DNA from 4 places in the Paenibacillus sp. JNUCC31 genome. Region 3 is predicted to be linked to each of the others. Evidence: predicted binding sites of a transcription regulator. Region 3 holds the regulator's gene; each other region holds the start of a gene.
The links. Region 3 encodes Rex, which represses fermentation and respiration genes when NADH is low (regulators of the CRP and FNR family bind a similar motif). Its sites were predicted from a motif close to TTGTGAAATATTTCACAA; they were not measured.
Positions count from the first base shown of each region.

Region 1: JNUCC31_RS12715 (cytochrome ubiquinol oxidase subunit I) is a predicted target of Rex. The motif match lies at 3,993-4,010, and genes of this name have one in related genera.
Region 2: adhE (bifunctional acetaldehyde-CoA/alcohol dehydrogenase) is a predicted target of Rex. The motif match lies at 3,643-3,660, and genes of this name have one in related genera.
Region 4: nadA (quinolinate synthase NadA) is a predicted target of Rex. The motif match lies at 4,380-4,397, and genes of this name have one in related genera.

Region 1 is NZ_CP062165.1:2,949,400-2,957,201, forward strand. It holds gene cydD (thiol reductant ABC exporter subunit CydD) at 1-1,452, opposite strand, end outside; gene cydB (cytochrome d ubiquinol oxidase subunit II) at 1,454-2,470, opposite strand; gene JNUCC31_RS12715 (cytochrome ubiquinol oxidase subunit I) at 2,454-3,869, opposite strand; gene JNUCC31_RS33290 (hypothetical protein) at 4,288-4,503, shown strand; gene JNUCC31_RS12720 (glycosyltransferase) at 4,490-5,266, shown strand; gene JNUCC31_RS12725 (hypothetical protein) at 5,268-5,594, shown strand; gene JNUCC31_RS12730 (class I SAM-dependent methyltransferase) at 5,591-6,262, shown strand; gene JNUCC31_RS12735 (MFS transporter) at 6,437-7,783, opposite strand.
Region 2 is NZ_CP062165.1:824,932-832,733, forward strand. It holds gene pflB (formate C-acetyltransferase) at 1-462, opposite strand, end outside; gene adhE (bifunctional acetaldehyde-CoA/alcohol dehydrogenase) at 950-3,562, opposite strand; gene JNUCC31_RS03540 (Crp/Fnr family transcriptional regulator) at 3,990-4,706, shown strand; gene JNUCC31_RS03545 (hypothetical protein) at 4,794-5,507, opposite strand; gene JNUCC31_RS03550 (hypothetical protein) at 5,703-6,434, opposite strand; gene JNUCC31_RS03555 (winged helix-turn-helix transcriptional regulator) at 6,603-6,899, opposite strand; gene JNUCC31_RS03560 (ThuA domain-containing protein) at 7,220-7,802, opposite strand, start outside.
Region 3 is NZ_CP062165.1:640,225-648,026, reverse strand. It holds gene JNUCC31_RS02615 (tetratricopeptide repeat protein) at 1-530, shown strand, start outside; gene dinG (ATP-dependent DNA helicase DinG) at 674-3,535, shown strand; gene JNUCC31_RS02605 (redox-sensing transcriptional repressor Rex) at 3,760-4,413, shown strand; gene JNUCC31_RS02600 (amidohydrolase) at 4,400-5,704, shown strand; gene JNUCC31_RS02595 (cell wall elongation regulator TseB-like domain-containing protein) at 5,746-6,276, shown strand; gene JNUCC31_RS02590 (hypothetical protein) at 6,583-7,110, shown strand; gene JNUCC31_RS02585 (AAA family ATPase) at 7,103-7,802, shown strand, end outside.
Region 4 is NZ_CP062165.1:3,469,230-3,477,031, reverse strand. It holds gene hslO (Hsp33 family molecular chaperone HslO) at 1-26, opposite strand, end outside; gene JNUCC31_RS14970 (type III pantothenate kinase) at 73-843, opposite strand; gene nadC (carboxylating nicotinate-nucleotide diphosphorylase) at 850-1,716, opposite strand; gene nadB (L-aspartate oxidase) at 1,713-3,332, opposite strand; gene nadA (quinolinate synthase NadA) at 3,369-4,307, opposite strand; gene ftsH (ATP-dependent zinc metalloprotease FtsH) at 4,607-6,652, opposite strand; gene hpt (hypoxanthine phosphoribosyltransferase) at 6,754-7,293, opposite strand; gene tilS (tRNA lysidine(34) synthetase TilS) at 7,346-7,802, opposite strand, start outside.

The DNA of each region.
Region 1 (7,802 bases), 2.3 Mb from region 3:
AGGCATATAGAATCGAACATTATCCGCCAGACTTCCACTGAAGATGTATGGATGCTGCGGGATGGCCGCCGTTTGTTCTCTCCAATCTTCCATCATCTCTGGAGATAAGGACTGACCGTTGTATAAGACTTGGCCTGAAGTAAGCGGCTGAAAACCTGCAAGTACGTCAATCAGGGTTGATTTCCCTGCTCCGCTCGCTCCGATAATCCCTACTTTGCCAAGACCAGAAACCTGAAACGTTACATCATTCAGCGAACATGGCCCGTCTTCCTCATGCCTCACCTGCACATTGGTAAGTGCCAATCTGCTCGTCGCCTCCCATGAGAACGTCGATGAAGGAACGACAACGCCACCCCCTGCATTTTGCTCACCCAATATCACCCGTATCGTGGATGGAGACACATCACTTTGGCCAGAAGAAGGTTTAGTCGAAGAGGATTCTCCGTTCTTTTCTGACACACCATGTAGAACAGCACTCGCATACGCTTCCTTTTGCTTAAGCTCGGCTGCTTTCCCTCGTTCAATCATCTGACTGATCGCTTCCCCGGCCTCCTTACCGTCCAGTGTCGCATGGTAATCTGCACCTACCATTCGTACAGGCAGGAAGTATTCCGGCGCGAGAATCAGTACGGTCAGTGCTGGTCCAAGCAGCATATGCCCTTCCGTCAGACGCAGCCCCAAGCCAACCGCCACCGAAGCCACCGACAGCATGGTGAAGAAATCAAGTGCGAAGGAGGACAGAAAAGCCATGCGAAGGGTAGACATCGTAGCCTTGCGATAGCGCTGACTCACCCGGATAATCGTTTCCGCATGTTTGCCGCTCTGGCCCAGTGTTTTTAGCGTTTCCAGTCCACGCAGCGTATCTACAAAGTGGTTTGCCAGCGCTTTGTAGGACTTGAACTGTCCATCGATCTTGCGCTGTGCGGCCAAACCGACCAAAATCATAAACACGATCAGGATGGGCAGTGTCAGCGTCAAAATAACCCCGGACATCCTATCCAGCTTGAAGACATAGAACAGAATAACCATTGGCGTGAACCCCATCCCCAGCATTCGGGGAATAAACAGTTCCAGATACGTCTTATACTGGGCTGTTCCTTCGCGTGCCAGCGTTACCAGGTGCCCTGTTCCTTCCGTTTTGGCAAAACGCGGCCCCAGCCGGAACCACTGCTGCACCATCTGTCTGCGCAGATCGTTTCCTGTCTTCTCTGCGTACTGCGAAGCAATGAGCTGCAACCAGAAGGATAGGGCATAACGGGCGGCAAAAGCGGCCAGGAACAACAGCAGTACCGGGTACTGCTTCGTTACGGGCGAACCTTCAAACAGTGCCGTGATCGCCTGTGCCAGCCATTTGGCCTGCATGATTATCGTCATCGCCTGCAGCAGTACCAGCGCTGAAGCCAGCGCCAGTACAGGCCGGATGCCCGGCAGCTTCAGCAGCCCCCGTCCCATGTCAGTACTCCAGGTGATGCTGATCGTTCAGACGTTTGCGGAAAATGTAATAACTCCAGATCTGATAGCCGAGTACAAACGGAAGCAGCGTACATGCCACAATCGTCATCACTTTCAGTGAATATGCACCGGATGAAGCATTGTAGACCGTCAGATCAAACGCCGAACCCATTGAACTTACCATGACCCTTGGGAACAAGCCGATGAATACGGAGGCGAACGCGATTGCAATCACGGCTCCCGTCATACCGAAAGCCCAGGCTTCACGTTTCTGACGCACGAAGTAAGTGGCCAAACCCAATGAAGCAGCGCCCAGGACAACCATAATCCAGAGGGCCCAGCCTCGTACGGCGAACACATCAGTCATGAAGTATGTCATCACAGCGTAGACCGCAAGGATCGCGGCCAGCGGCAGCATCAACTTTTTAGCTGTATTCAGGGCACGTTCTCTGAGATCTCCGACGGTCCGCAATGAAGCAAACAGCAATCCATGCACCAGACACAACAACGTCACACTCAAACCACCTACTACCGTATACGGATTGACGATGTCCAGGAAGCCGGGACGAAGCTGCATCTGTGCATCGATAGGTAACCCCTTCATCAGGGTAGCGAAAACAACCCCGAACAGGAACGGCAGTAACGCACTGGAGACTACAATGATGATATCCCATGTTTTGCGCCAGCGTCCCTGTCTCATCTTGCTGCGGAACTCAAAGGCAACTCCGCGACCGATCAAGGCCAGCAGCACCACGACCAGCGGCAGATAAAAACCGCTGAACAGCGTGGCATACCAGTGCGGAAAGGCTGCAAACATGGCACCCCCCGCCGTAATCAGCCAGACCTCATTGCCATCCCAGAACGGACCGATCGAGTTGATCAGGGTACGACGTTCACGATCCGTTTTGCCAATAATGGCAGTGGACATGCCCACACCAAAATCAAAACCCTCCAGAAAGAAAAAACCAACAAACAAGACGGCAATCAGCAAAAACCACAACTCACTTAGTGACAACAGAATAACCCCCATCCACGCCGAACGGATCGGCCGATTCATCATGCTCCTCCGGCTTTTCGACTGCATATGGCCCTGCCTTGATTTCACGAACGAACAGATAGACCATCACAATTCCGAGTACCGTATAAGCTGCTGTAAAAGCAATGGTGGAGAACAAAATCTGTCCTGCGCTTACGTTGGGGGATACCCCGGCTGCAGTCGTCATATAACCAAATACCGTCCACGGCTGCCTTCCCACCTCAGTCATAATCCACCCAGATGTATTGGCGATAAACGGCAGGGAAATGGCGAATACCATCAGACGCATAAACCATTTGCCTGCTCCCTCCAGCTTCCGGCGCATCGCCAGGAATGTACCGTATAGAGCTAGCAAAATCATCAATCCGCCCGCAGCAATCATGATGCGGAAGCTCCAGAACGTCGTCCGTACCGGTGGAATATAGTCCCCTGGTCCATACGTTTGCTCATACTCGGCTTGCAGTTCTTTCATGCCTTTGACACTGCCGGAGAATTTGCTGTAGGACAGGTAACTGAGCAATCCGGGGATTTTGATCTCGCCGGAATTCTCCTGTTTGTCCGGATCGATAGCGGCCACCACCGTCCATGGCGCAGGGTCTTCCGTCGTCGTCCATGTTCCTTCACTGGCTGCCATTTTCATTGGCTGCGTCTCCACCAGATATTGCGCCTGGAAGTGACCCGAGAAGGCAACACCCAGTGAGGAAACCAGGCCAATAAGGATGGCAATGTTAAACGATTTGCGGAAAATCTCCACATCCTGCTTCTTCATCAATTTGAAAGCGCTGATCCCGGTCACTACAAATGCACCCGTCATCAAGGCACCAAAGATCGTGTGCGGGAACTCCACCAGCAGTTGACCATTCGTAATCAGTGCAAAAAAATCGTTCATCTCGGCGCGGCCATTATTAATCTCGAAGCCCACCGGATGCTGCATGAATGAATTGGCTGCCAGAATCCACAGCGCGGACAGGAATGTACCGACAAATACCAGCCAGATACAGGCCAAGTGCACTTTTTTGGACAAGCGATCCCATCCGAAAATCCAGAGTCCGATAAAGGTAGACTCCATAAAGAACGCCAGTAAGGCTTCCACAGCCAGTGGCGCACCAAATACGTCCCCGACAAAACGGGAGTACTCCGACCAGTTCATGCCGAACTGGAATTCTTGCAGAATGCCTGTGACCACACCGACAGCAAAGTTAATCAGGAATAATTTCCCCCAGAATTTGGCCATCGTTTTGTAAACTTCCTTACCTTTCACTACGTACAACGTCTCCATAATGGCTACCAGCAGTACAAGACCGATGGACAGCGGCACAAAAAAGAAATGGAAAATCGTTGTGAGCGCATATTGGATACGCGATAACATGATCGGATCCATACCGTTACCCCTTCTTTCTGTTCATATCGCAGTTTTCGTATTTGACATTGAAGCCCCTTCTTCAGTTTCTGTCAGCCAAACACGTATTGATGAACGTATTGTGCCAGATTGACTATTTTATACATGTGACAATTATCACAAAGCCTGCCATGACAGCGAAAAAAAGTGACGACGGTCACACAATAGATAAAATTAAGCCTAATCTTTGGGCTTGCCAGCTTCGTCTATTCACGGAAGATGCTCATGTTTGGGACGGAATGCCCATATGTTAGTGTCAGGCATTAAATATGCTGTGCAAAGAAGGGCATTACATATTGAGTCATTGGAATCAGTGGATTCATTGATATCATTCAAAGCAGCGCCAATCCGATGTTTATCAGGTGGTGCTGCTTCAATCCATGAACGGACAAAAATGCAAATGAAACGAGGTGATTTGTCGATGGAAGAGCTGTCTCCGATCCCGGACCCGGAGCCTCATCAAGGGGTAGATGCAGAAGAGTCAAGTACGGCTCTGCCTGCCTTTCGTTATATACTTTTCCCTCGGAAAGGAGGATGGTCGGCTTTTCCCTATAGATGGAGCTGCTGGATCATGCCGTCCAGCAACTGCTGGGGGAGATGCCATGATGCTGGATAATCATCAGGAAACAGACCTATGCAGAGAGCTGTTCTCCATTCGTCGTGTTCGTAAAAATCAGGGTAATAAATTGACCGCGATGCTGCAGGTTCGTAACGAGCGTGGGCGATATCTGGAGGAAGTACTGGACGATCTGAGTGAATTCGTGGATGAGATCGTCATTGTGGACGATGCTAGCACAGATGGAACACCCAACATATGCAGAGCCTATCCAAAGGTCGTTCGGCTGGAAGTACTGGAAAAGCCTTTATTTGCTGAGGAATGGCGATTACGCAACGCCCTGTGGCAAGCAGCCGTGGGTACCGATCCGGATTGGCTGCTCTCCGTAGATGCCGATGAGTTGTACAGTAAAGAGGCCAAGAACGCCATACGCGCACTGATTAATCAGGAGCATTCAGACTGGATCGCCTTCCGGTTTTACGATATGTGGGGTGGTCGAACCCACTATCGGGAAGATAACCTTTGGGGGCTGCACAGAAGGCACACCGCTTCGCTTGTCCGTTATATGCCGGGTTATCCCTATTTTTATCCGCAGCAAAATCATCATGTGCCTCGTCTCCCCTTGCCCTGTACCGTCTTGCCCGGAATCCGTACGGAATTGAAGGTTCAGCATCTGGGCTGGGCAGGAAGTCTGGAGGATCGGGTTCGGAAATATTTGCGTTATAAACGAATTGATCCACACGGCGAGTGGGGCAGCCTGGAGCATTATGAATCGATTCTTGATCCGGAGCCCCGGCTGATTCCCTGGAAGGAGGAAAGGTGAGATGGGCGTAGTCAGCATTTTGACACACAGCTTCACCGATGGCTATAACCGGGATTTCAGCCGGGTGTTCGGCGGAGGTTTGGAACGTTATATCCTTGACTTGTGCAGTGTGATCCTCGGATTGGGACATATTCCCGAGGTTCATCAGCTGTCCTATTTCGGAGCGTTTCAGGCGCGGACGGGTTGGCGGGCCGAACGGGAGCGGCTGGGTATCTATGCCCGCGAGACAGCGCTGTCCTACGACATATCCCATTGGCGGTGCAGGTGGAGTACGGTATTGGAATCTTTTCTGGCGGAAGCAGGACTGAAGGAGGGAATTCGGGGATGATGGATATGCCTAATACAACGGAATTCATCGAATCGAGATACATTCGGGAAAGTGATCCCAGAACGGATACGTTGGTCTTCCCACTGCATCCTGCGTGGTGGAGCCGCCCGTACGAATACGAATGGGCACGCCAGTTTGCATGCCAGGAAAACGTCGTACTTGATGCGGCCTGCGGCATATCCCATCCCTTCAAGTTCTGGCTGGCGGAGCACTGCCGGGAAGTTCATGCCTGTGATTGGGATGAGCGCATTTTGTCCAGAGAAGCGATTCGGCTGGATATCGCGTCTAATTTTGGTGATCAGGCAGCCCTTGACCTGCCGGAATCGAGCCTGGATCGACTGCATCTTGCGCAGGCCAATCTGGCTCAGCTACCGTATGAATCCGAGATGTTTGATAGCGTATTCTGCATCTCTGTGTTGGAGCATCTGGATACAGGCACCATGCTGCGGGCCTTTCGCGAATTCGCCAGAGTGCTGAAACCAGACGGACGGCTGATTACCACGTTCGATGTGCCCGAGATGCGTCCGGACCTGCTGGAGACGATTATGGCCGTTACCGGACTGAAGATTGAAGGCAAACTGAACGTACAAGAACCGGAGGATGCCATCTGGTCCGACATGTATGGCCCGCCTATCCGCTGTTTTCGTGCGGTTATCTGTAAACAGTAATTGGAATGGATGAACGGATCATAGATCAAGATCGACTCTATGGCCTCCACTGCCTACTTTGCCTGGTGGGAAGCGTACTTCCACAATCATTTCGCATGAAAATAGCCGCTTCCGAATCATGACCGAAAGCGGCTGTTGCTTGCTTCTATTCTGTTTAGACCATAACCATGCAAATCATGGTTGTCTGACCGATTCCTGCCCAAGTTCTCCTGTCGGCTCCAGCCGTCGGGGTTGTTTTCCCTCCCATAAGATTCGCTGCAGTATGATGCCTGCCAAACCAATAGTCAGTGTTGCCATGCCGATATATTGAAAAGTAAGACTGGCTCCTGTCGCCCGAATCAACGCTCCGCCTGCAAGTGGAGCAACGACCAGCACGACACTGGAAAGGGAGTTTTGAATACCGAATACACGGCCTACATAGGCAGGAGGGGTTTCTTTTTGCAGCAGATAATTCAACGTCACCATAAACAGGCCATTGCCAAGACCAATACACAAGCCCCAAATTATAACCCAAATCTCGGACGTTTGAGGACCGATCCAGCCCAGTGCAGCAATTCCCACACCAATCAGCAAATACCCTCCGCCCAGCCCCCAGCCATACCCGATTCGCGGCAGCCGATTTAATAGAAGAATGATCACAACTGCACCTGCTCCCGCCGATGATCCCATCCAGCCGATCAGGGCTTCGTTACCCGGCTTAATCTCCCGAAACAGCGTCGTAAACTGGTAATCAATCATGAGAATAGCCATTAAACCAACGCAGCCGAACAGGATCGTACTCAGTAGAGTACGGCTGCTTAGAATAAAGCGCCAGCCTTTCTGCCACTGGGTGAATAGGGGTTCCTTGGACTCCTCCCCCAAAGGACTCCCCTCCAGGGTAGAGGATTTAGAAGGTTCCCTCTTTTCTGTCAAACGCCGTAAAGGCCACAACACGGCTCCGGATATCAGGCGTGTGCAAGCGTTAATGAGAATGCAGACTTGCGGAGAAAATACGGCCAGAGTGACTGCACCTAGCAGCGGTCCCGCAACTTTGGAGCATTGGCTCACAAAACCGTTCAGTGACGATGCCTGGAACAGATGCTCCTCTGGTACCACCTGACGTGTCAGGGCTTGTTGTGCCGGCACGTGGAATACACCCATCATGGCTCGTAAAGCAAGCAGCGGAAGCAGCCATGCCGCACTCGGCGCGAACAGAACGGCAATCGTTAACAAAACGGTGACCACATCACATATCATCATCATTTTGACCTTATGCAAACGATCCGCCAATGCACCTGCTACTGAGCCAAGTACGATACCCGGAACAGCCATACATACCGGAATAAGGGCAATGATCAGCGGATCAGCCCCCCAACGATAAGCGACCATCACCTGGATGGCGAGCGCGTCAAACCAATCTCCAAAGGTCGCAAGTGCATATGCAATAAACATCCGCATGAAGCGGTTGTTGGTCCACAGGCTTTTGGATGAACCATTGGACGAATTCGAAGAGAGCGTGGATTCATTAGAGACGGTGTTCATTTTTGCGGTTCCTCCCCAG
Region 2 (7,802 bases), 180 kb from region 3:
AGCATCGAACACACCCTGGTTATGTGTTTTACGAATATTTGTAAATATATCAATGACGCCTTGAGGCAATTCAAAGCCGTATGCTTCACATGCATCAATCATCATGCGGATTCCGCCTGTTGGTTGAATGGAACGTTTGAATGGGGCATCCGTTTGAACGCCGACAATCTGCTCTTTGGTTTGATCCAGATATCCTGGTTGGTGTGAAACGATTGTAGCTGGTGTGTTCACATCAACGTCAAGGACGCCGCCGTTATCACGTTCTTTTTTGGTCAGATCAGATACAATATCCCATAATTCTTTTGTATTCTGGGTTGCCCCTGTAAGGAATGCTTCGTCACCGTAATAAGGTGACAGGTTGTGAGTCAGAAAATCATTCACATCGACGGATTTGGTCCATGTTCCTTTGGTAAAGTTTCTCCAGCCTGTTTGTTGTTTGACATCTTTTTCAATCACCGACATCGTAATCCCTCCACTAATTTGGATTTCTGGACACATAACATGTTGCTTCATTCGTATCATTGTGTGCCCAGAGCCGCGATTAATGTGATTAATTTCACATATAAGCCGGAACACGTTCTCTCTACTTGGGAACCGGAACCGCGGAATGAATGTTTTTCTTACACTTTCAGTATACGTCGTCGTTCTTTCACACTCTGTGATTTTTATCACAAAGTCAGTGAACTAACTCACTCCACCTGCGCTGTGTCCCATTGAAATTGAAGCTTTACACAGGATCACTGCGTGGCAGAACAACCTTCCAATCGCTGTTATCCCCAGATTTTTTTGATTCCCTTTCAAAAAGGGAAAATCCGGTGATAAAGGTGAACGCTTCGCTTTTTCAGGTTATTTCTGCCCTCTTCGTTATCGTGTGGAAGGACGGCAATCGGGGCTCCCCATCTTGGGGAACCCTGATTCTCTTGCCGTAAGGCAGGCTTAGTCTTATTCGTTATTCAAACTTTCCGTAGAAAGCATTGCGGTATACATCTGCCAGTTCAGTCACCAGCGGCATTTTTGGATTGGCTGTTGTACATTGATCTTCGAAGGCACGGTCTGCCAGATAATCCACATGTGCTTCAAAGTCTTTGGCATCAAATCCGATTTCCTGGAACGACTCTTCAATACCTAATGTTTTGTTCAGTTTGCGAATGGCATTGATGAGGCTGGTAACCCCTTCTTCTGTCGTACGTGCAGGCAATCCGAGAATGCGGGCAATTTCTGCATAACGCTCATCTGCCACAAAGTGCGAATATTTCGGGAACGATGCAAATTTGGTCGGTTTTTTCGCATTATAGCGAATGACGTGTGGCATCAGGATCGCATTGGTACGTCCATGTGCTGTATGGTACTGACCGCCCCATTTGTGTGCCAAACTGTGGTTAATGCCCAGGAATGCATTGGCAAAAGCCATACCGGCAATCGTCGAAGCATTATGCATTTTCTCACGTGCCAGTTTGTCACCTTGTAACGCCGATTGCTCCAGGTATTGGAACACCAGTTGGATGGCTTTAATCGCCAGACCATCTGTGTAGTCATTTGCCATGACGGATACATATGCTTCAATGGCGTGAGTCAGTACGTCCATACCTGTGTCCGCGACAGCGGTTTTCGGCAGAGAGTATACAAATTCCGGGTCCACGATCGCCACGTCTGGTGTCAACTCGTAGTCTGCCAGTGGATATTTCGTATTGCCTTGATTTTTATCTGTAATAACTGCGAACGATGTTACTTCCGAACCTGTGCCCGAAGTTGTCGGGATCGCTACGAATTTCGCTTTTACACCGAGACGCGGATATTTGTAGATCCGTTTGCGAATATCCATGAATTTTTGCTTCAAGTCGTTAAAGTCTGTGTCCGGATATTCGTAGAACAACCACATCGCTTTGGCGGCATCCATCGGTGATCCCCCGCCGAGTGCGATAATGCAGTCTGGTTGGAAGCGGCGCATCATTTCCGTACCACGGTCTACTGTTGTTGTCGATGGATCGGGTTCTACGTCAGAGAACACTTCAATAGCTACCGGCATTTGACGTTGACGCAGATAGTGCTCTACTTTTTCTACATAACCGAGTTTGACCATCATGGCATCCGTAATAATGGCTACACGAGTGATGTCCGGCATTTTGGCAAGATACTGTGTTGCACCTTTTTCGAAGTAGACTTTGTTCGGCACTTTGAACCACTGCATATTCACGGTACGGCGAGCCACCCTTTTCACGTTGATTAAATTCACAGCCGTTACGTTCGAAGAAGTCGAGTTACGTCCATACGATCCGCAGCCCAGTGTCAGTGACGGCATGTTGGTATTGTAGATGTCACCGATGGCGCCGTGTGTGGAAGGAGAATTCACGATAATCCGTCCGGTTTGCAGACGATCTGCGAATTTGTTAATCACTTCTTCGTTCGTCGAATGAATAACCGAGGAGTGACCCATGCCGCCAAAAGCAACCACTTCTGCTGCACGCTCAATTCCATCAGCCGCCGTTTTCACTTTGTAACAAGCCAGTACCGGACTTAGTTTCTCAGCGGACAATGGGAACTTCGTACCTACCCCTTCAATCTCGGCTACGAGAATTTTGGTGCCTGCTGGAACTTCAATACCACACATTTGTGCGATAGTGACTGCGGATTGACCAACAATGGCAGGGTTAACCGCACATTTTTCAGCGTTAATCGCTCCTGCGGTCAGTTTTGCTGCCTCATCCTTGTTAACGAAGTAACAGCCATTCGCAATCATTTTCTTTTTCACCTGATCGAAGATCGGCTCTTCGATAATGACTGCTTGCTCGGAAGCACAGATCATGCCGTTATCGAACGATTTGGACAAAATCAGATCCGTTACTGCTTGGTTGATATCTGCACTTTTCTCAATAAAGCAAGGTACGTTCCCTGGCCCTACGCCCAGTGCCGGTTTACCACAGCTGTATGCAGCTCTCACCATGCCTGATCCGCCTGTCGCCAGAATGAGCGCCACGTCGTTATGATTCATCAAGGCGTTTGTACGATCCATAGAAGGATCATCGATCCACTGAATGCAATCCGCTGGAGCGCCATGCTTCACTGCTGCATCACGCAGGATTTTGGCAGCTTCGCGGCTGCAGTTCTGTGCAGATGGGTGGAAACCGAAGATGATCGGATTTCGTGTTTTGATGGAGATCAATGCTTTGAACATCGTGGTGGATGTCGGATTGGTTACCGGGGTAATCCCCATGATGATGCCGACAGGCTCCGCAATTTTCTGGAAGCTTTCGTATTCGTTATCTTCAATAACCCCTACTGTTTTGTCATATTTGATGCTATGATACACATATTCTGTTGCAAATATATTTTTGGTGATTTTATCCTCATACACACCCCGGCCTGTTTCTTCCACGGCCATTTTGGCGAGCATCATATGTTTGTCTAGACCTGCCAGCGCCATCGCTTGCACGATCCGGTCAATCTGTTTCTGATCCATGGACATGAAAGCAGCGTGTGCTTTATTCGCTTTGTCAATTAACGTTTGAATATACTGACCTGCTGTCGGTTCTTTTACTGGGGCGACTTCGTTCTTTACAGCCATCTCCCTCATCCTCCTAAAGGTTCGTATTGGTTTGTCTCTCTTCTTTACATTCACATCGTACCATGGAGAAAGGGTTAATTATGTGATTTTTTTCACAAAGTATAACAAATTTAATTTAAGTTTTGTGGTGTCCCTCACTTCGCCATTTACACTTCCTATTTAAATTATAGGGCTGTCCAATTCATCTTTCCCTTCTCAAAGTGAATTTAATCACAATGTTTGAAATTTCGCCATTTTTGCCCCTTATCCACGCCCCTCAAACGGCAAGATTAGGTATATACTGAACTTAAAAATTGAACCACCGCAATTTGTACCGTCCTCCGGCCGAGTTAGACCCTGATCAGGACGGCAACGGTTTGCGGCGAACCACGGAGGCCAGTCCAAGCTGCAGAAGGCCGTCCGATGGACACAAAGGGGAGATAGACTTATGAGAGAACAACTGAGTGTACTGGAAAAACGCGGCAATACCAACTGTTTCTCGGAAGCGAATTTCAACCATCTGCTCGTAACGATGAAGGACAGAACCTATCCGGAAGGAACCCATCTGTATTGGGAGGGAGATGTCTCTGACAAACTTTATTATATGAAACGGGGCCGTGCCCAGATCACCAAATCCACGGATGAAGGCAAGGAACTGATCATGTATATGTATCAATCCGGTGATATGATTGGTCAGGCCGACCCGTTCTTCGGGTCCAAACACAGCTTTTCAGCGGAAGTGCTGGAGGATAGTGAGATCGGAGTACTGGAGCACAAAGACCTGGAAATGCTAATCTGCCAGCATTGTGACTTTGCCATCGATTTCATGAAATGGATGGGCATCCATCACCGGTTAACCCAAACCAAATTCCGTGATCTGATGTTATACGGTAAACCGGGCGCACTTTGCTCCACGCTAATTCGATTGTCCAATTCCTACGGCGAACCCCATGGAGAGCATGTCATGATTCATAAAAAAATAACACACACGGATCTGTCCAATATGATTGGAGCGACCCGTGAAAGTGTCAACCGTATGTTAAGCGATTTGCGCAAAAAAGATGCGATAGAATATGACAACGGCATGATTGTCATCAAAGATCTGAGCATGCTGCAAGGCATCTGCCACTGCGAATTATGCCCTAACGAAATTTGCCGCATCTGACATCTGACGCTTTCCCCGGCTTATAAACATTTGATATGCAAATGAAAAAAGCCCATCTTCAATAACGAAGATTGGGCTTTGTTATACTTAAGATACAGTAGTCAATTCAAGCTTTACTGCATCACGTGGATTCAACTTCATATCCAAACCGTTTTCCATTAATTCCTTGTCATTCACCATGATCATCCAGCGTTGGTTCATTCGGGGACTCACATTTTCGACTGACACAACAAATTTGTTGTTTTCCGACATTCTCACAATTCCACTGGACTTCAATACGTCACGCACAGTACATTCCTGAACATACACCCCGGCATATTGACGATTGAGATTCGGCATAATATTGCCGCCGCTCACCTTGAGCAGTGTTGTTTGGTAAACAACATCATCGCCTCCACTGTCAGCGGCTTTTACATATATGATTACTTCATCTTTGGCATGAAGCTCCATGTCCCATTTTTCCGGGTCAATATCTTTGCCATTCAGTTTAACAGCCCAGCTAAGTGAGGAGTCCAGAGAAACTTCCCCCACGGATTGGATCCGCTTGCCATCTGCTGTAAAATCGACAAGTCCACTGTTCAATAGTGCTTTCTTGAGCGTCAGACCTTCACTAAAATCTCTCTTAATGGACTTCGTTGCATCAGGCAGAAAAGTGCTGCCATCCACAGCCACTGTTATGGTATTCGGTGATTCGGTCTCTTTGACGATTGGCTGTTCGGAAGGCTGTGTCTCACTACACCCGGCTAATATAACCAGAATAATCAGACATATACCTATGTAACCGGGGATTCTCTTCTTCATGTAGGTAACACCACCCTGCGTAAAATCATTCACCCTGTTGTCCATAACCTCTATTATGACACAAAATTCAGGCAAAAAAAGTGTCAATGCCGTTACTTTTCTTCCAGCGGGGTCCACAACTGGCTCGCACAAACAAAAGGAGCCTGCAAGCAGGCTCCTTTAAGTCTATCGTATATAGAGTCTGTTGTTACAATGTTACTGAACGTAAGCCTGCATGTAGGTACGTCCTCCGTCTCCATCCTTTAGATAGGGATTAAGCCCGAAAAACTGTTCCTCTGACACATATACACCTGTTAACAAGCGGCCCTCAAGCAATGCTCCATCCACCTGTACGCAGAATGAAGGTGCATCTACATACTCCTGATACAGTGGAATCTGACCGGATTGATGGTGTACCTTGGATACCTTTCCTTGCTCGTGCAGCGGACGTTCAGAGAAATAGGTAGGTACGATGTAACGGGCAATTACGTCCAGCTCTTGAACCGTGTAGAAGGTGTCATCACCAAGCCACGGCGCGAGCATGCGAATTTTCTCATACTGTGACCATACAATGGCCTGAATCAGCATTTCTGTCTGAACAAAACGGCCTTCGCCTACATTCAGAAACAGACGCTCTTCATGAAAGACGGCCTCACCCTGAATGCCAATGGAATCGGGTTGTCTCATTTCACAACCGATACATTTCCAGCCTCTTGCTGTCTGAATCCACTTTTGCAGTACTGCCGGAGTCGGTCCCTGACCATTGCGATTCGACGAATGGGTCTTTTCTTCTGCAAGATCACCCTTAACTGAAAGGGAATATGCAGTTCGTTTAAATAGCTCCGCAGCTTTTTTGTAGATTAGATGTACCTGGATGGATGCGCTCTCAAGTTCTGCAATATCTTGCTTGCCGTAGCGTACTTCACGGGATAAGCTTTCTTCTCTCATGACAAGTGGCCTCCTCGCTCCGGCCGCCTGCGGCCATTTTATTTACAATTATACTACAACTCATGACAACATGTGCAGGACCCTTATGACAAAAACTCCTGATTTCCATCGGAAATCAAGAGCCTATGTCCCATCCATTTCTAACTATTGAGCCAGGGTATCTATGAATTAATCAACCCACTGCTCTGCCCAGTCTTGAATCTGGTTCATGACTGGCTGTAGCGCCTTGCCCTTCTCAGTCAGCTCATATTCGATACGAACTGGCGTCTCGGGATACACATGGCGGATCAGAATTCCTTCACTTTCCAGATCCTTCATCCGTTCCGACAGCATCTTGTCACTCATCGATGGAATCAGATTGGAGATATCCTTGAATCGCTTCGAACCACTCATCAACGTTTGAATAATCAGACCGTTCCAGCGCTTGCCCAGAAAAGAAAACGCCGTCTCAAAACGCGGACACATCCGCAGATCTTGGCCTTCCACATTAATCACCTCTTTAGAGATCACTCAACTTACGTTTAGTTAGTATATTTCATAATAACATATTTAGGTCACAAAGAAAACGTCTGCCGTAAAAAAGTTAAAATTTTATAGGCGTCAACTAACTTCAATGATACAACCAAGTATACATCACACAGGACCCAGGAACCATGGGAAATATCGTATAACTCCCCTGTTACTATATATCTTACCCAAAAAGAACCCAACTGCCACAGTCACACTCGACTTGGAGTTAGGTTCTTGGTTACCATTTTTTGTCCATTCAAGAAGTCATTTGCAGCTTAGACCAGCACGCCACCAAATGGTCTTACAGGTTCGCTTCTGCCGAATTCCGGCTTGTAGCTGCGGGCTGGATAAGCCCACTTCACTGCATTGCTGATTACTTTTAATATGTCCGGATTGTAATATGTCGGATACGTCTCATGACCTGGACGGAAATAAAAGATTTTGCCTTCCCCACGACGGAATGTGCATCCGCTGCGGAATACCTCTCCACCTTGGAAGTTGCTGACAAACACCAGCTCATCCGGTACTGGAATGTCGAAGAATTCCCCGTACATTTCTTCTTTTTCCAGTATGATCTTACCCTCGATTCCTTCTGCAATCGGATGGGACGGATTTACACACCAGACAATTTCCTGCTCATCGGCTACACGCCATTTCAGATCACAGCTGGTGCCCATCAGTGCCTTGAACGGTTTGGAGAAGTGACCGGAATGAAGCACGATCAATCCCATGCCATTCAGAACGCGCTGTGCAACCTTTTGTGAGATCTCGTCGCTTACCCGATCATGTGCCATATGTCCCCACCATATGAGCACATCCGTGGAATTCAGCACCTCATCACTTAATCCATGCTCAGGC
Region 3 (7,802 bases):
GGATGAGTGACGGGATGATTGATGAGTGGCTGATGTTTGAAGAAAAAATGAGTCAGGTAAGGGAGCAGGAAATGGTTAAGCCTGCTTCTCTTGAACCTGAACAGGAAGCTGTGACCGCTTTGCCAGAACTCCATCTGGAATGTTTCAGTCGCGGTCAGGGATATTTCAAATTGCAGATGTATCCACAGGCGATTATGCAATTTTCGAGGGTTGTGACCGACCATCCGGAAAGCGCACTGACTCGTTTTTACCTGGCTTTGGCTCATCTTCATTTGGAGCAAACTTCAGAAGCTGGAATACACTTGCAGCGTATTATGCATTTAAATGGATCGCCGAGATTAAAAGGGCTGGTATGTAACGTTCTGGGCTGTATTGAGGCCAAGCTCGCGAACCTTGATGGTGCATGTTCCCTGTTTGCACAGGCGCTTCAGTATGACCCGACGTTGACCGAACCGTTGTATAACATGGAAGCATGTCGATTGAACAACGGACAATTGCAATATGCAAATCAGCTGACGGCCCTGAACTAGGAGCCGTTTGGCGGCAAGAAGACGGTGTTCTCTCCTCTGGCATAGCGGCGGGGACACCGCCTTTTTTTGTCAGTTAATTTTCAAATGCCCTTTTTTTTGCTATGCTGTAACATAGACTGGAATGGAAGGGACCGTACATTGCAATGAAATTTGCCGTATTGGATTTCGAAACAACCGGCACGCAGTCCGACGGTGAGATTATACAAGCCGGGCTTGCCATCATAGATCATGACTACAGCATAACTCAAATATATAGTTCTTATGTGAATCCGGGTGTGCCGATTCCTCCGTTTATAACGGGGTTAACCGGTATTACTAACGAAGATGTGGAGGAAGCTCCCTCATTGGAAGAGATGATGATGGAGATGGTTCCGTTACTGGACGATGTCGTTCTTGTTGGACACAACGTGGCGTTTGATTTTCACTTTCTTCAAAATGCACTGGATCGATGCGGCTATCTGCCGTTCACCGGCCGTATTCTGGATACGATTGATTTTCTGAAGATCACGTTCCCATCACTGGGTTCTTATCAACTCGGTTATGTATCTTCCGAATTTGGATTTCAGCATGACCGCCCTCATCAGGCAGATAGTGACGCACTTGCGACAGCTTATGTGCTTCTGAAATGCTTCGATGAGTTACGTGCATTACCGCTTATAACGATTCAGCGCCTCAGTGACCTGTTTGCACCGGAGGATAGTGACTTGGGTTGGTTCTTCGACGGGATGCGCACAGAGAAGGAAGCTGAGCCCATTCAGGATCTGGATGGTCATACGTATTACCGACAGCTTGCCCTAAACGTGAGTGACTGGACAGAGATTGGTGCACCACGGGACGAGCGGGAAGGGAATCCCCTGGAAGGCATCAGTTTTGAACAGTACATGGATCAGGTCCGAGATAACTTGAAGGAAACGCTGGATCATTATGAGGAGCGCGAGGCGCAAACTCAAATGTTCAGTAGTGTGCGACAAGCCTTGGACGAAGAGAAACACCTGTTGATTGAGGCTGGAACAGGCACAGGTAAATCACTCGGTTATTTGCTGCCTGCCATCTATGAAAGTGTGAAGCAAGAACAGAAAGTCATGGTCAGCACGCATACCATCAATCTGCAGGAGCAATTGAGAGAGCGGGATATTCCCATGCTCACCCAAGTGGTTCCCTTCCCTTTTAAGGCAGCTGTATTCAAGGGACGTGGGCATTATCTGTGTCTGCGCAAATTTGAGCACAAAATCAATAAGCGCGAATTTGCTACACCCAAAGAGGACTACTTCACAGCGGCTCAGATGATCGTTTGGCTTACTCAGACGGAGACAGGTGATGATGAGGAACTCAATCTCAGCGGACGCGGAGGTGACTTCTGGGAGACAGTACAGAGTGAGTCCGAGTCTTGTCTTGGACGTTCTTGTCCTTGGTTCCGCAAATGTTTCTATCATCGGGCCAAACATGAAGCAGGGTTATCCGATATCGTCATTACGAATCACTCTAAATTGTTTACCGATGTCAAAGCAGCGCATCAACTGCTGCCAGCCTACGAAAGTCTGGTGATTGATGAAGCACATCATTTGGAGGACGTGGCGGGTAAGCATCTTGGTTTGCATATGAAATATTTCACGTTGGTTCATACACTGACCCGGCTGTTTAAAGATAGCCGCAACGGCCAACTTCCCATGCTTCGTTCCCAATTGTCGGGTCATGAAAACTCGGTACAATGGGGTTCCATGATTGATCAGATGTTCCCGCTTGCGGTTGAAGTCAAAGAGATGTGGGATCGATTGAGCGATACTTTATTCGGCTTGTTGCCTGAACGATCTGATGCTTCTCCAGGCGAGACAGGACAGTTTTCTCTTCGACTGAAGCCTTCGCAAAAACCAGCCAAATGGCAGGAACTGCAGGAGGCTGAAAACCAGATTTATGTAACCCTGGGTGACTTAATCCGTAAGGGTGACAAGTTGCTGCTTGAAGTGAAAGAAGATCAGGATGATTATCAGTCCGATAGTTTGATTACGGATATCTCTGGTCTGCTAAAGGACTTGGCAACGATCAAGGATAATCTGCGTTTCTTCATGCGGATGGATGATACCAAAACCGTTTATTGGATGGAAGCCAGCGGCCAATTCCGCAGTAAATCGCTGCAATTGTATGCTGTTCCTGTAGATGTCAGTGCACAATTAAAAGAAATGTTCTTTGATAAAAAGAAAAGCGTTGTGCTTACATCGGCTACGCTTTCGGTTGACAAATCATTTCAATTCATGATTGAGCAGCTTGGCTTGCAGGAAGCTTCCGAGAATAACCGTCTGTTGACGTCCATGCTGCCGTCACCCTTCAACTATCGTGAACAGGCCCTGCTCGTTATTCCACGTGATTTCCCGAGCGTGAAGGGCAGTGTTGGTGATGCCCACTTTGTGGATATGCTTGTACACTCACTCGCGGAAACGGCCATTGCCACTCGTGGCCGCATGATGGTGCTGTTTACATCCTACCGCATGCTGCGACAGGTCTATGATCCACTCAAAGAGGCGTTGTCCGGCAACGATATATCATTATTGGGCCAAGGGGTGGACAGCGGCAGCCGATCCAAATTGACACGCCGGTTCCAGGACGCAAAAGCTACGGTGCTTCTTGGCACAAGCAGCTTCTGGGAAGGGGTGGACATTCCGGGAGAGGCATTGACTTGTCTAGCCATTGTCAGACTTCCTTTTCAACCGCCGAATCATCCATTGGTGGAAGCGAAGAGTGAGCTTTTGCAAGAACAGAAGAAAAATCCGTTTATGAAGCTGTCTGTGCCGCAAGCGGTCATTCGTTTCAAACAGGGTTTCGGTAGGCTGGTTCGCACAGGTCAAGACAGAGGCATCGTGATCGTATACGATACACGCGTCATTGAAGCCTATTATGGCAAGTACTTTTTATATTCATTACCAGGACCCAAAATGGAGCATATGCTTGCGGAACAGATGGTTCCGCGAATTACGGAATGGCTCGATAAGCCAGCCGGGGAACAACAATAACAGACTAGAGATACCTCGTGCTCACTACATCATTGCATGAAGCCAGTGATCAGCGGTAAAATTGATTAGATCATTCATTTGTTTCATGAATTTGAAGTAATGCAATTATCATTTATATAACTAGAGCATTCTGTATATTTACTTTTCTTTTCGTATGAACTGATTTATGCAGGATGCTCATCTTTTCATCTATCTATCGTGGCCTTGGTAAGGGGGAGCAATGAATGAAATCAGATAAAATCTCGGAAGCCGTGGTGCGACGTTTGCCCGTTTATTTGCGCTACTTAAATGAATTGCATCAGCGCGAAGTCACTACGGTTTCTTCTCAAGAGCTTGGACTAAGGCTGGATCTGAATCCAGCTCAGATTCGTAAGGATCTGGCTTATTTCGGTGATTTTGGCCGTAAAGGCATCGGTTATGACGTTTCATATCTCATCGAAAAAATTCGTCATATTTTAAAGATAGACCAGCAGATTAATGTGGCTCTTGTTGGAGCCGGTAATCTGGGACATGCATTGTCCAATTACAACGCATATCTGAAAGACAACATGAAGATTGTTGCTGTATTTGATGCCTATGGTCCGAAGATTGGAAGTCAAATCAACAGCCTGACGGTACAGCCGATGAATGAATTAACAGATTCGATCAAAAAGGATAACATTCGCATCGGAATTATCACTGTTCCCGACACGGAAGCCCAAAATGTTGCGGATCAGCTGATTGAGTCTGGAATTGAAGCGATTCTGAACTTTGCACCAACCATCCTCAAAACCCCGCCGCATATTCGCATTCATCATGCCGATTTTACGACGGATCTGCTTAGTTTGGCTTATTACTTGGAGAATGGAAAGGACGACGAGGAAGATGACGAGAAATAGATGGGTTATTCATAACGGCAAATTTGCTGTTAGCGAGGGTGCGAATTGGAAAGTGGTTCACGGTTATATGGTCGTAGAGAATGACCAGATTGTGCATATTGGTGAGACGTTGCCGGAAGGAGACGAAAGTCTGACAAAGGTGGATGGAAAAGGACTGCTCTTCCTGCCGGGTCTGATCAATACGCATGGTCATGCAGCGATGTCGCTTCTGAGAGGTCACGGGGACGATCTGGCGCTACAAGTTTGGCTGCAGGAGAAAATGTGGCCAATGGAAGCCAAAATGACGTCTGAAGACGTATATTGGGGCACATCACTTTCCGTGCTTGAAATGTTGAAAGGCGGAACAACGGCGTTCCTCGATATGTATGATCATATGGATCAGGTTGCGAAAGTAGTGGAACAATCCGGCGTTCGGGCTGCTCTGGCACGTGGCGTAATCGGACTTTGCTCAGAAGAAGAACAACGGCGTAAACTGGAAGAGTCCGCAGCATTTGCACGTCAATGGAATGGACAAGCAAACGGAAGAATTACCACCGTAATCTCTCCACACGCCCCTTATACTTGTCCTCCAGACTACATAGAGAAGCTGGTACAGGTTGCACATGACCTGAATCTGCCTTTGCATACCCATATGTCTGAAACACTTCGTGAAGTGGAGCAGAATGTAACCGACTATGGTCTTCGTCCTGTCGCACATCTGGAGAAATTGGGTTTCTTCTCACGTCCATCCCTGGTCGCCCATGCCGTGCATCTGAATGATGAGGAGATCGAGATTCTCGCACGGCATGATGTAGCCGTTTCCCACAATCCAGGCAGTAACCTGAAGCTGGCTTCGGGTGTTGCACGTGTACCTGACTTGCTGAAAGCAGGTGTGACCGTGTCCCTGGGAACAGACGGACCTGCAAGTAACAATAACCTGGATATGTTTGAAGAGATGAGACTGGCTGCATTGATTCACAAAGGTGTGTCCGGTGACCCAACGGCCGTTCCAGCCGGGGAAGCGCTGCAGCTCGGAACTTCATATGGTGCCAAATCCATTTTCCTGAACAATACAGGCGCTCTGCAAGCAGGCATGAAGGCTGACTTCATCGCACTTAACATCGAACAGGCCCATTTCTATCCACATACCGATCTGATTTCCCACACGGTCTACTCGGCATCAGCCAAAGATGTGGAGCATGTATGGGTGGATGGCAAACAAGTGGTCAAACATGGCGAATGTCTTACCATGGACGAAGAGCGCATTTTGCATGAGTCTCAGCTTGCATTTGACGGTCTGCTCGCTCGTTAATTTCAGGATTGCAGCGTCATAGGGGAAAGGAAGTTCGGCTTTTGAAGAAAAAAAAGAAGTGGATATGGATTTCGCTGCTGCTCCTGGTTCTGATTCTGTTTGGTCTTCAGCGTTATTATGTCTATGTTACCCAGGATCAGCGCAAGGAAGAGGCGTTGGCCATACAGGCGGCACAAGACCAGCTTGGGATAACGTCATATGAAGACCTGCGGAAGTATGTATGGGGTCAGAAAGACGGCGGAGACAACATATACTGGACCCTGATCGGCAAAAATAAGGATAACCAGAGTGTCGTGGTATGGATCAAGTTTGATGGAAATAACAAGCCTGTGACGGGGGCCAATGCAGTACACAGTGAACTCTTGCAAAACGGCATGTCTGAAGCTCAGATTCGAAATCGGTTCAGCTCTGAAGTCCCAGGTGGGGAGATCAAGCGAATCATGCCAGGCGTTGTGAATGGAATCTATGTATGGCAAGTGTACTATAAGGATGGCACTCACAATTACTACCGTTTTTATCGTTTTAGTAACGGTGAACAGGTTGATCTGGTCTATACCATCCCGAATAGCTAGAATAGGCAGCAGGTTTACTATTGTCTAAAAAAAGCACATGCAAAGAGCCGGCAGACGGAAACCCGACTGAACCGGTTCTTTGGCTTACCTTCTTGATCATTTTGGATTTGAATAGTTAAAATTATTAATTTATTCATATTTTCGCCTTAGATATTGTATATACGATGTGATATACTCGAATATGTACTCAAGGATACATCATACACAAATAAATCCTGTTAGGCACATCACAGGATATTACGTACACATATTCATATTCTTGGCTACAAGCTATAGGATGAGCCAACATATAGGAGGGTAACTCACTTGAAGATAAAAGTATTGCCTATTGCTTTAACTGCCGTCATTTCAGCCGTCTTGTTGTTTGGAGGTTGGTTTGTGTATCGTCATGTGGCTTTGCAGAGCCCTATTGAAAAGATGGTTACCCAATACGACGGAGTCAATGACGTTCAATTATCTATTAACCGCAATGATGTACAGTTGAAACTCGATCTGCAGCCAGATGTTGATTTGGGCAGATTGGTACAATATATTCATAAAGAAGGACAGACCTTGATTGGCACCCGATCGTTGAAACTGGATGTCGTGGATCATTCCAACGAAGCGCTAGAGAGCTGGTGGGGTAGCGCCATGTTTACCGTGGCTCAGGCGATGGAAAACAAGCAATACACCGAGATTACCCCGACGTTGTCCAAGATGGCAACGAATGGAATCAAGGTAAACACGGCTATGGACGATAACAATGTATATGTTAGTCTCAGAGATGGAGATGCCAGCAAGTTTATTATTCTGCCGCGTGTGCCCGGTCAGATAGGAGTGTGGCCCAATGCCTAAATGGACGAAAGAAATTGCCATTGGATTTGTACCCGTATTGATTATCTTTCTTGCTTTTGTTGGTGTAAACATGGTTCCCATCTTAATCGCGGCATTGCTTGTGGGGGGGCTGTTGTTCATGATGCAAATGCGCGGAGGAATTACGGTAGGAGCTGGTCAGGAACGTAAACGCAAGAAAAAAGGACCTACGAAGCTGACCTTTGAAGAAATTGGGGGTCAGGAAAGTGCCAAACAGGAACTGAGGGAAGCGCTTGATTTTCTGATCCGGCACGAAGAAATCCAGAAGTACGGGATTCGTCCTTTGAAGGGCATTTTGCTCACTGGCCCTCCCGGAACAGGGAAAACATTAATGGCCAAGGCAGCTGCTCATTATACGGACTCTGTTTTTGTAGCAGCCTCAGGCAGTGAGTTTGTTGAAATGTACGTCGGTGTGGGTGCCGGCAGAATCCGGGATTTGTTCCGGGATGCGAGAACTCGGGCTGCCAAAGAAAATAAAGAAAATGCCATCATATTTATCGATGAAATTGATGTCATTGGGGGTAAACGTGAAGGTGGGCAGCAGCGTGAGTACGATCAGACGTTGAATCAGTTGTTGACTGAAATGGATGGGATATACTCTTCCGACACACCACGCATACTCGTAATTGCAGCGACAAACCGAAAAGAAATGTTGGATACCGCCCTGACTCGTC
Region 4 (7,802 bases), 2.8 Mb from region 3:
AATCGCCAGTTATAAAAAAACGGCATAACACGAAGACTGTAATCCCCAGCCCGCTGTCTGCCGTCTCTGTTCTTACCTTTCCCGGTTCCGCTCATAAATGATACGCAGCCCTTCAAGCGTAAGCAGCGGATCCACTTCCTCGATGCTGCGGGTTTCTTCTGCAATCAGTTTGGCAAGACCTCCGGTTGCAATCACTTTGGGCTTTGCCCCCATTTCCTCACGGATGCGATCCACAATGCCATCCACTTGACCAGCATAGCCATATATGATTCCGGCCTGCATCGCATGAATGGTATTACGACCAATGACCTTCTTGGGTTTCTCCAGTTCAATGCGAGGTAGCTTGGATGCCCGTTCATAGAGCGCTTCAGTTGCAATATGGATGCCGGGTACAATGGCCCCGCCCAAGTAGTTTCCTTTATCGTCAATACAGTCAAAGGTCGTCGCTGTGCCAAAATCGACTACAACGAGTGGGCCACCGTATTTCTCAACGGCTGCCACTGCATTAACGATGCGATCCGCGCCAACTTCACGGGGATTCTCATACCGCAGGTTCAGACCGGTTCGGATACCGGGTCCAACAAGCAGCGGTTTTTTGCCTACGTACTTCTCACACATGGCCTCAATGACATTCACAAGTGGCGGTACCACGGATGAGATGATCACACCCTCGATATCACGTGTGGAAATACCCGACATATGAAAGAAATTATAAATCAATACGCCGTATTCATCCACTGTGGACTGACGAGATGTACTCAGACGAAAGTGGTGCAGCAACTCCCGGCCTTGATATACTCCGAGTACAATGTTGCTGTTCCCCACGTCTACAACTAGAATCAAAGAGGTTCACCCCTCTTTCTTTTCGTTTAAATCCAGGCTGATATCCAGGCTCTCAAAAGAATAGGTTAACCTGCCAACCGAAATAACATCCACTCCGCTCTCTGCAATCCCACGGATGGTATTTAACGAGACGTTGCCTGAAGCTTCAACTTTCACATGCGGAGCCTGCTCATGAATAAGCGCAACGGCCTCACGCATCCGATCTGGATGCATGTTATCCAGCATAATGATATCTGCCCCTGCCTGCAAGGCTTCTTGCACCTGCTCCAGATCTTCCGTCTCTACTTCAATGGTCATGGTATGTGGAATGCCAGCTCGTGCACGCTGTACCGCTTCAGTGATACCACCCGCGCCCTTGATATGGTTATCCTTAATCATCACTGCATCATACAAGCCAAACCGATGGTTCGCTCCACCACCGACCCGGACTGCATATTTCTCCAACAATCGATGTCCGGGTGTTGTTTTGCGTGTATCCACCAGACGTGTAGCAAGTCCATCCAGGGCATCGACATAAGAACGTGTACGGGTCGCAATACCGGACATGCGCTGCAGCAGATTAAGCGCAAGACGCTCTCCAGTCAGCAAACTATGCGTACTTCCTTCTACTTCAGCCAAAATTGCGCCATGAGTGACTGCATCGCCGTCTTTGACCCTTGGTGTGAATACAAGGCCTGGATCAACTACCTGAAATACAAGTTCAGCTACGGCTATTCCCGCGATGATTCCATTGTCTTTGGCATGTATTATCGCCTTGGATTGGCTGCCTGGGGGAATCGTCACGCTGGTCGTTACATCTCCTGCGCCGACATCCTCACGAAGCCAGTTTTTAATCGATTCAATGAGTCCTTCATTATATCCGTTCAGTATCATGACATCAATTCCTCCACAATCGCTTGTTCTCGCTGCTGCAGACTATGCTTCTGCCACTCGGCGTCATCCCGCTTCGGGAAATCCTCACGGTAATGGGCTCCCCGACTTTCTTTGCGGTGTAATGCTCCGTTGGTAACCAACCAGGCACAGGTCAGAAGGTTGGCATATTCCATCTCTTCTTTGTGAGTAAGCACCTGATCAAAAAAATGCAGTTCAAGCTGCAGCTTATCTATGGCCTCTTGCAGGTTTGCTCCATTCCGGCGCAATCCCACTTGCCGCACCATCATTTTTTGCAGTCGTAAACGTCGTTCGGATACCGGTCTCTGGTCTCCCTTCAATCTTCTGTCCATGATCACAGGTGTTGAACTCTCTGTCTCTAGTGGAGCAAGCGGGGGAAGAGATAGAATGCGCTCAACGATTCTCCGGCCAAATACAATGGCTTCAGACAGTGAATTACTCGCCAAACGATTCGCTCCGTGTACTCCTGTAGAAGATACTTCACCACAGGCAAACAATCTTCCAATGCTGCTCTCTCCACTAAGATCGGTCTTCACTCCGCCCATCATGTAATGTGCAGCAGGAGCCACTGGAATCCAGTCTGTGGTCATATCCAGTCCATAGCGCATACAGGTTTCGTAAATGGTAGGAAACCGATGCTTAATCATCTCTGTCGGTTCATGGGTGATATCCAGATAAACAAATGTACTGCTTGTCGATTCCATCTCACTGACAATCGCCCGGGCTACCACATCACGCGGTGCTAATTCAAGCTGTGTATGATAGCGATCCATAAAGCGCTCACCCTTCACATTACGTAAAAAGGCTCCTTCCCCACGTACAGCCTCCGATACCAAAAAACGTGGCGCTCCCGGGTAACAAAGTGAGGTCGGATGGAATTGGATAAATTCCATATCCCGCACGACTGCTCCGGCACGGTAGGCCATCGCAATACCATCTGCTGTAGCTACTTCCGGGTTAGTCGTGTATCGATACAGCTGTCCGGCCCCACCAGAGCATAGGACGGTCGCCTGTGCCTTCACAAACACCTTTGAACCGTCCGCCTTCTGAACCAAAGCACCTACACATTCTCCATGCTCTGTGACCAGGTCGATAACAAAATGTTCATCCCACACCTCAATTCCAGGATGTTCATTCGCCTGTGCAGCCAGAGCCCGTACAATCTCATATCCCGTCGCATCCCCATTGGCATGCAAAATACGGCGGTGGCTATGCGCACCTTCCTGCGTCAATGCCAACTCGCCGTTCTCCAGATCAAACAACGTGCCCAGTCGAATTAGTTCTTTCACTCCATCCGGGCCCTCATTTACCAATGCTTCCACCGCCTCGGAGCGGCATAAGCCTGCTCCGGCAACAAGGGTATCCTGCAAGTGGTAGGCAGGTGAATCGTCTTCAGCGATAACCGCAGCGATGCCCCCCTGTGCATACCGGGTGTTACTTTCCAGCAATGACTTCTTCGTGATCATCAACACACTTCGTTGTTCACTAGCCTTAATCGCAGTAAACAAACCGGCAATGCCTGAACCAATAACCAGCACATCCGTCTCCACTGTCGGCAGTGCGGACAGATCAAATTGAACTAAATATTGCGGTATCATGTTATTTCACCTGTCTTGGAGCAAGAGTAGCGCATGCTACTTCACCAGTAACATGCGCTCTAGTGATTCTCTGGCCTTGTCGGCAACGGCTGGTGGCACGTAAATTTGCGGCTTCATCGTCTCCAGGCATTTAACCAGCTTTTTCAAATTATTGACCTTCATGTTCGGACATACGAGAAACTTAGTAGCGAAGTGGAATTGTTTATCCGGGCTATCGAGACGAAGCTGGTATCCTGTACCATCTTCAGTACCTACGATAAATTCCTTGGCTGATGAATTTTTGCAGTATTCCAAAATGGCTGTTGTGCTGCCTACGAAATCACCCATCTCAACAACCTCGGGACGACATTCCGGATGAACTACGAATTCCGCGTTTGGATACTTCGCTCTCATCTCAACTACGTCTTTGACCGTCAGCATATCATGGGTATTGCAGTAACCTTCCCAGATAATCATTTTCTTGTCTGTATGTTGTTGCACATAGTGTCCCAGGTTCTTATCCGGCACCCAGATGATTTCATCCGAATCCACAGATTGAATGACTCTGACAGCATTGGCAGACGTACAGCAAATGTCGGTCTCTGCTTTGATTTCAGCTGAAGAATTGATATACGTGACAACTTTGGCATTCGGGTGCTGTGCTTTCAATTTACGCAGACCTTCAACATTCACCATGTCTGCCATTGGGCAGCCTGCGCGTTCATCTGGAATGATAACCGTCTTGTTCGGGGCTAGAATTTTAGCGCTTTCACCCATAAAATGAACGCCGCAGAAAACGATAACATCCGCATCCGTTTGTGCTGCCTTCTGAGCGAGCAGAAACGAATCTCCACGGAAGTCGGCTACCTCCTGCACTTCGTCACGTTGATAATAATGGGCAAGAATAATGGCATTACGTTCCTTCTTCAACTCCATCAGCCGCTCGCGCAGCTCCCGGTTCATCTCAGCCTTGCGCTCTAAAGCCAGAGCTTCCACCTGCGATCCTCTCCTTTATCGGGACAGCGCTATGCGCTGTTTCATATGGCTAACCTAAGTCGTTATTTTCGCTTGAGAAACGAATCACAAGCGGTTTAACACCTAATGTACACAACGTTCACGACTCTGTCAATAAATGAAAACACCCCATAATATCAGCATAACCGCCCATTTCCTACGCGGTTCGCCCCAAAGCTCCCGGATATCTGTATCTATATAATTTGAATTAATTCATAAAAAAAAGAGAGCCCTTGGGCTCTCTTCAAGATCTGCATTGCTTAGCCAAATCGTTTTATAACTTAAGAGGTTGGCTTCGTTCCACCATCATCCGGGCCATTGCTGTTTCCTTTGTCCAGATTCGGAGCTTCGTTAGGAATATCTCCAGCTGGTGGCTCAGGCGTTTCCTCTTTACCTTGGATACGGACGCGTACATCACCGATGTTGTCAATGATCGCTTCTCCGCCTTCGCTAGGCGTACCTTCACCATCGTTGCTGTTCTCTTCTTTTGGAGTCAGGGAACCTGTCTCGATCAATTGCTTGATCTGATCCATTTCCAATGTCTCCACTTCCAGCAACGTTTGAGCGATCAGATGCACTTCTTTCGAATGTTTAACAAGCAAGTCTTTACACTTCTCATAACATTCGTTAATGAAGCGTTGCATTTCCTGATCGATCTCGTAAGCAATGGAATCCGAGTAATTCTGTTCGTGACCGATATCACGACCCAAGAATACCTGTCCCTGCGAACTACCAAACTGCATAGGTCCCAATTTCTCACTCATACCGTATTCCATAACCATGCTACGGACAATCCCCGTCGCTTGTTGGAAGTCACTGTATGCACCCGTACCGATTTCACCGATAAACAGTTCTTCGGAAACACGGCCGCCAAGGAGTCCAGTAATTTTGTCCAGCAACTCTTGCTTGGTCACAAGCATACGATCTTCTTTTGGTAACATGATTACATATCCACCCGCGCGTCCACGCGGAATAATAGTAACTTTATGTACCATATCGGCATGTTCCAGGAAGTAACCTACAATGGTATGACCTGCTTCGTGATAAGCGACAATACGTTTCTCGCGATCACTGATGACACGGCTTTTCTTCTCCGTACCTACAATGACACGATCAATCGCTTCGTCTACCTCTTTCATGGAGATATCTCTTCTGTTACGGCGCGCCGCAAGCAATGCCGCTTCATTCAGGAGATTTTCCAGATCTGCACCAGAGAACCCGGTTGTACGCTTCGCGATAATGTCCAGCTTCACATCTTTAGTGAGTGGTTTATTGCGAGAGTGTACTTTCAGAACTGCTTCACGACCTCTTACGTCAGGGCGATCAACCGTAATTTGACGGTCAAAACGTCCTGGACGCAGCAAGGCAGGGTCCAGAATATCAGCACGGTTCGTTGCTGCAACGATGATAATACCTTCATTGGCACCGAATCCGTCCATTTCAACGAGCAACTGGTTAAGCGTTTGTTCACGTTCGTCGTGACCACCGCCAAGGCCAGCACCACGCTGACGTCCTACAGCATCAATCTCATCGATAAAGATGATACATGGGGCATTTTTCTTCGCATTTTCAAACAAATCACGTACACGAGATGCACCGACACCGACAAACATTTCAACAAAGTCGGAACCGGAGATGCTGAAGAAGGGTACACCCGCTTCACCGGCAACGGCACGAGCGAGCAATGTTTTACCGGTACCCGGAGGACCGACAAGCAATACGCCCTTCGGAATACGTGCGCCTACTGCTGCGAACTTGCGAGGGTCCTTGAGGAAGTCCACGACTTCAACAAGCTCCTGTTTCTCTTCGTCAGCACCCGCAACGTCTTCAAACGTAACCCGCTTCTTCTCTTCGTTATAAAGACGGGCACGGCTTTTACCAAAGTTCATTACTTTACCGCCGCCGCCTTGAGCCTGATTAAACAGGAAGAAGAACAGCAGGAACATAATGATCAAAGGAATAAAGGAAGTCAGCAACGTCAACCAGATGCTGTCACCTTTCATTGGTTCCTGATGATATTGGAATTTGTTCGTTTCGCTTGCAGCTACAAGCTCACTAATCGCCTCATCCGTAGGAGGAATATACGTTGAGAAATTTTCTGATTTGGCTCCGTCAGGCGTCTCCCTATATTGTCCGGTCACGAGGTACGTCTGACCGTTGAATTGAACTGTCAATTCAGAGACGTTGTTGGCCTTGATTTGCGCGCGTAACTGATCATATCTAGGATTATCGGTGGCTTCGCCGCCATTGCTGACGAACTGGACTATCCCCACCACAACTAAAAAAAGAATCAAATAAAAACCAGAATTCCGGATGAACCGATTCATCCCCTACCTCCTCTCGAGACACTTTAATTATTTTAACATAGCCCGACATGGCTTCTCAACAGAAGCCACCAACAGATCAGGGCTTGGGACTAGCTTAAACACTAGTTACTGTAAATTTCCGGTTTCAATATCCCGATGTAAGGGAGGTTCCGGTACTTCTCGGCATAATCCAGACCATATCCAACGATGAATGCATCTGGAATGTCAAAGCCTGTGTAATGAGCTTCAAGTTCCACTTTGCGACCTGAAGGTTTGTCAAACAGCGTGACAACACGAACAGATTCGGCGCCGCGATTTTCCAAGAGTTCAATCAGATAGCTGAGTGTAAGCCCACTATCGATAATGTCTTCTACGATCAGAACTTCGCGTCCTTCAACGGGTACATCCAAATCCTTAATGATTTTGACAACGCCAGATGATTTGGTGGAAGCACCGTAACTGGATACTGCCATGAAGTCCATCTCAACATGCACCGTAATGTTCTTAACCAAATCAGCCATAAATATAAACGCACCCTTGAGCACACAAATGACCAAAGGATTGCGATTTGCATATTCGGCACTTAGTGTTGCGCCTAATTCCTTGACTTTACTCTGAATCTCTTCTTCACTGATCAATACTTCCTGAATGTCGTTCTGCAACTGTGCGAACCTCCTAAGTTATACTATGAAAGCCTTACCTGAACCATAACCACTACCCCTGAATCGCTGAATCGCCTACAGTCATGTACAGGATTGCGGAAGTATCCTCCTTGACAGGAGCTACACTGGACCGGCGAACGCCCGGTAACCAGATGATATTGCCTGCTCCATCACATACCACGGGAACCCGTGAACGGACAGAAGGGGGGATTTTCTCATCGATGAAAATATTTTTCACCTTTTTGCTTCCGTTTAATCCCATCACTTTCATGGTATCTCCAGGTAACCGTGAACGCACAATCAGCGGCATAAGCAGTTGATCCGCATCAAATGCGGCTTGATCCGCCGATTCCGGTACATGATAGTCCTCGGGACTCATCGGAACAAGCCGAACATGTCGGTCGATTTCCGTGAGAGAAAGCTCATAAGATCCGCTCCATTGAGCAAGACGATATTCGTAAGATTGATCCTGTACGTCAGTCCGTATGCCGAAAGAAATCAGATCGTAC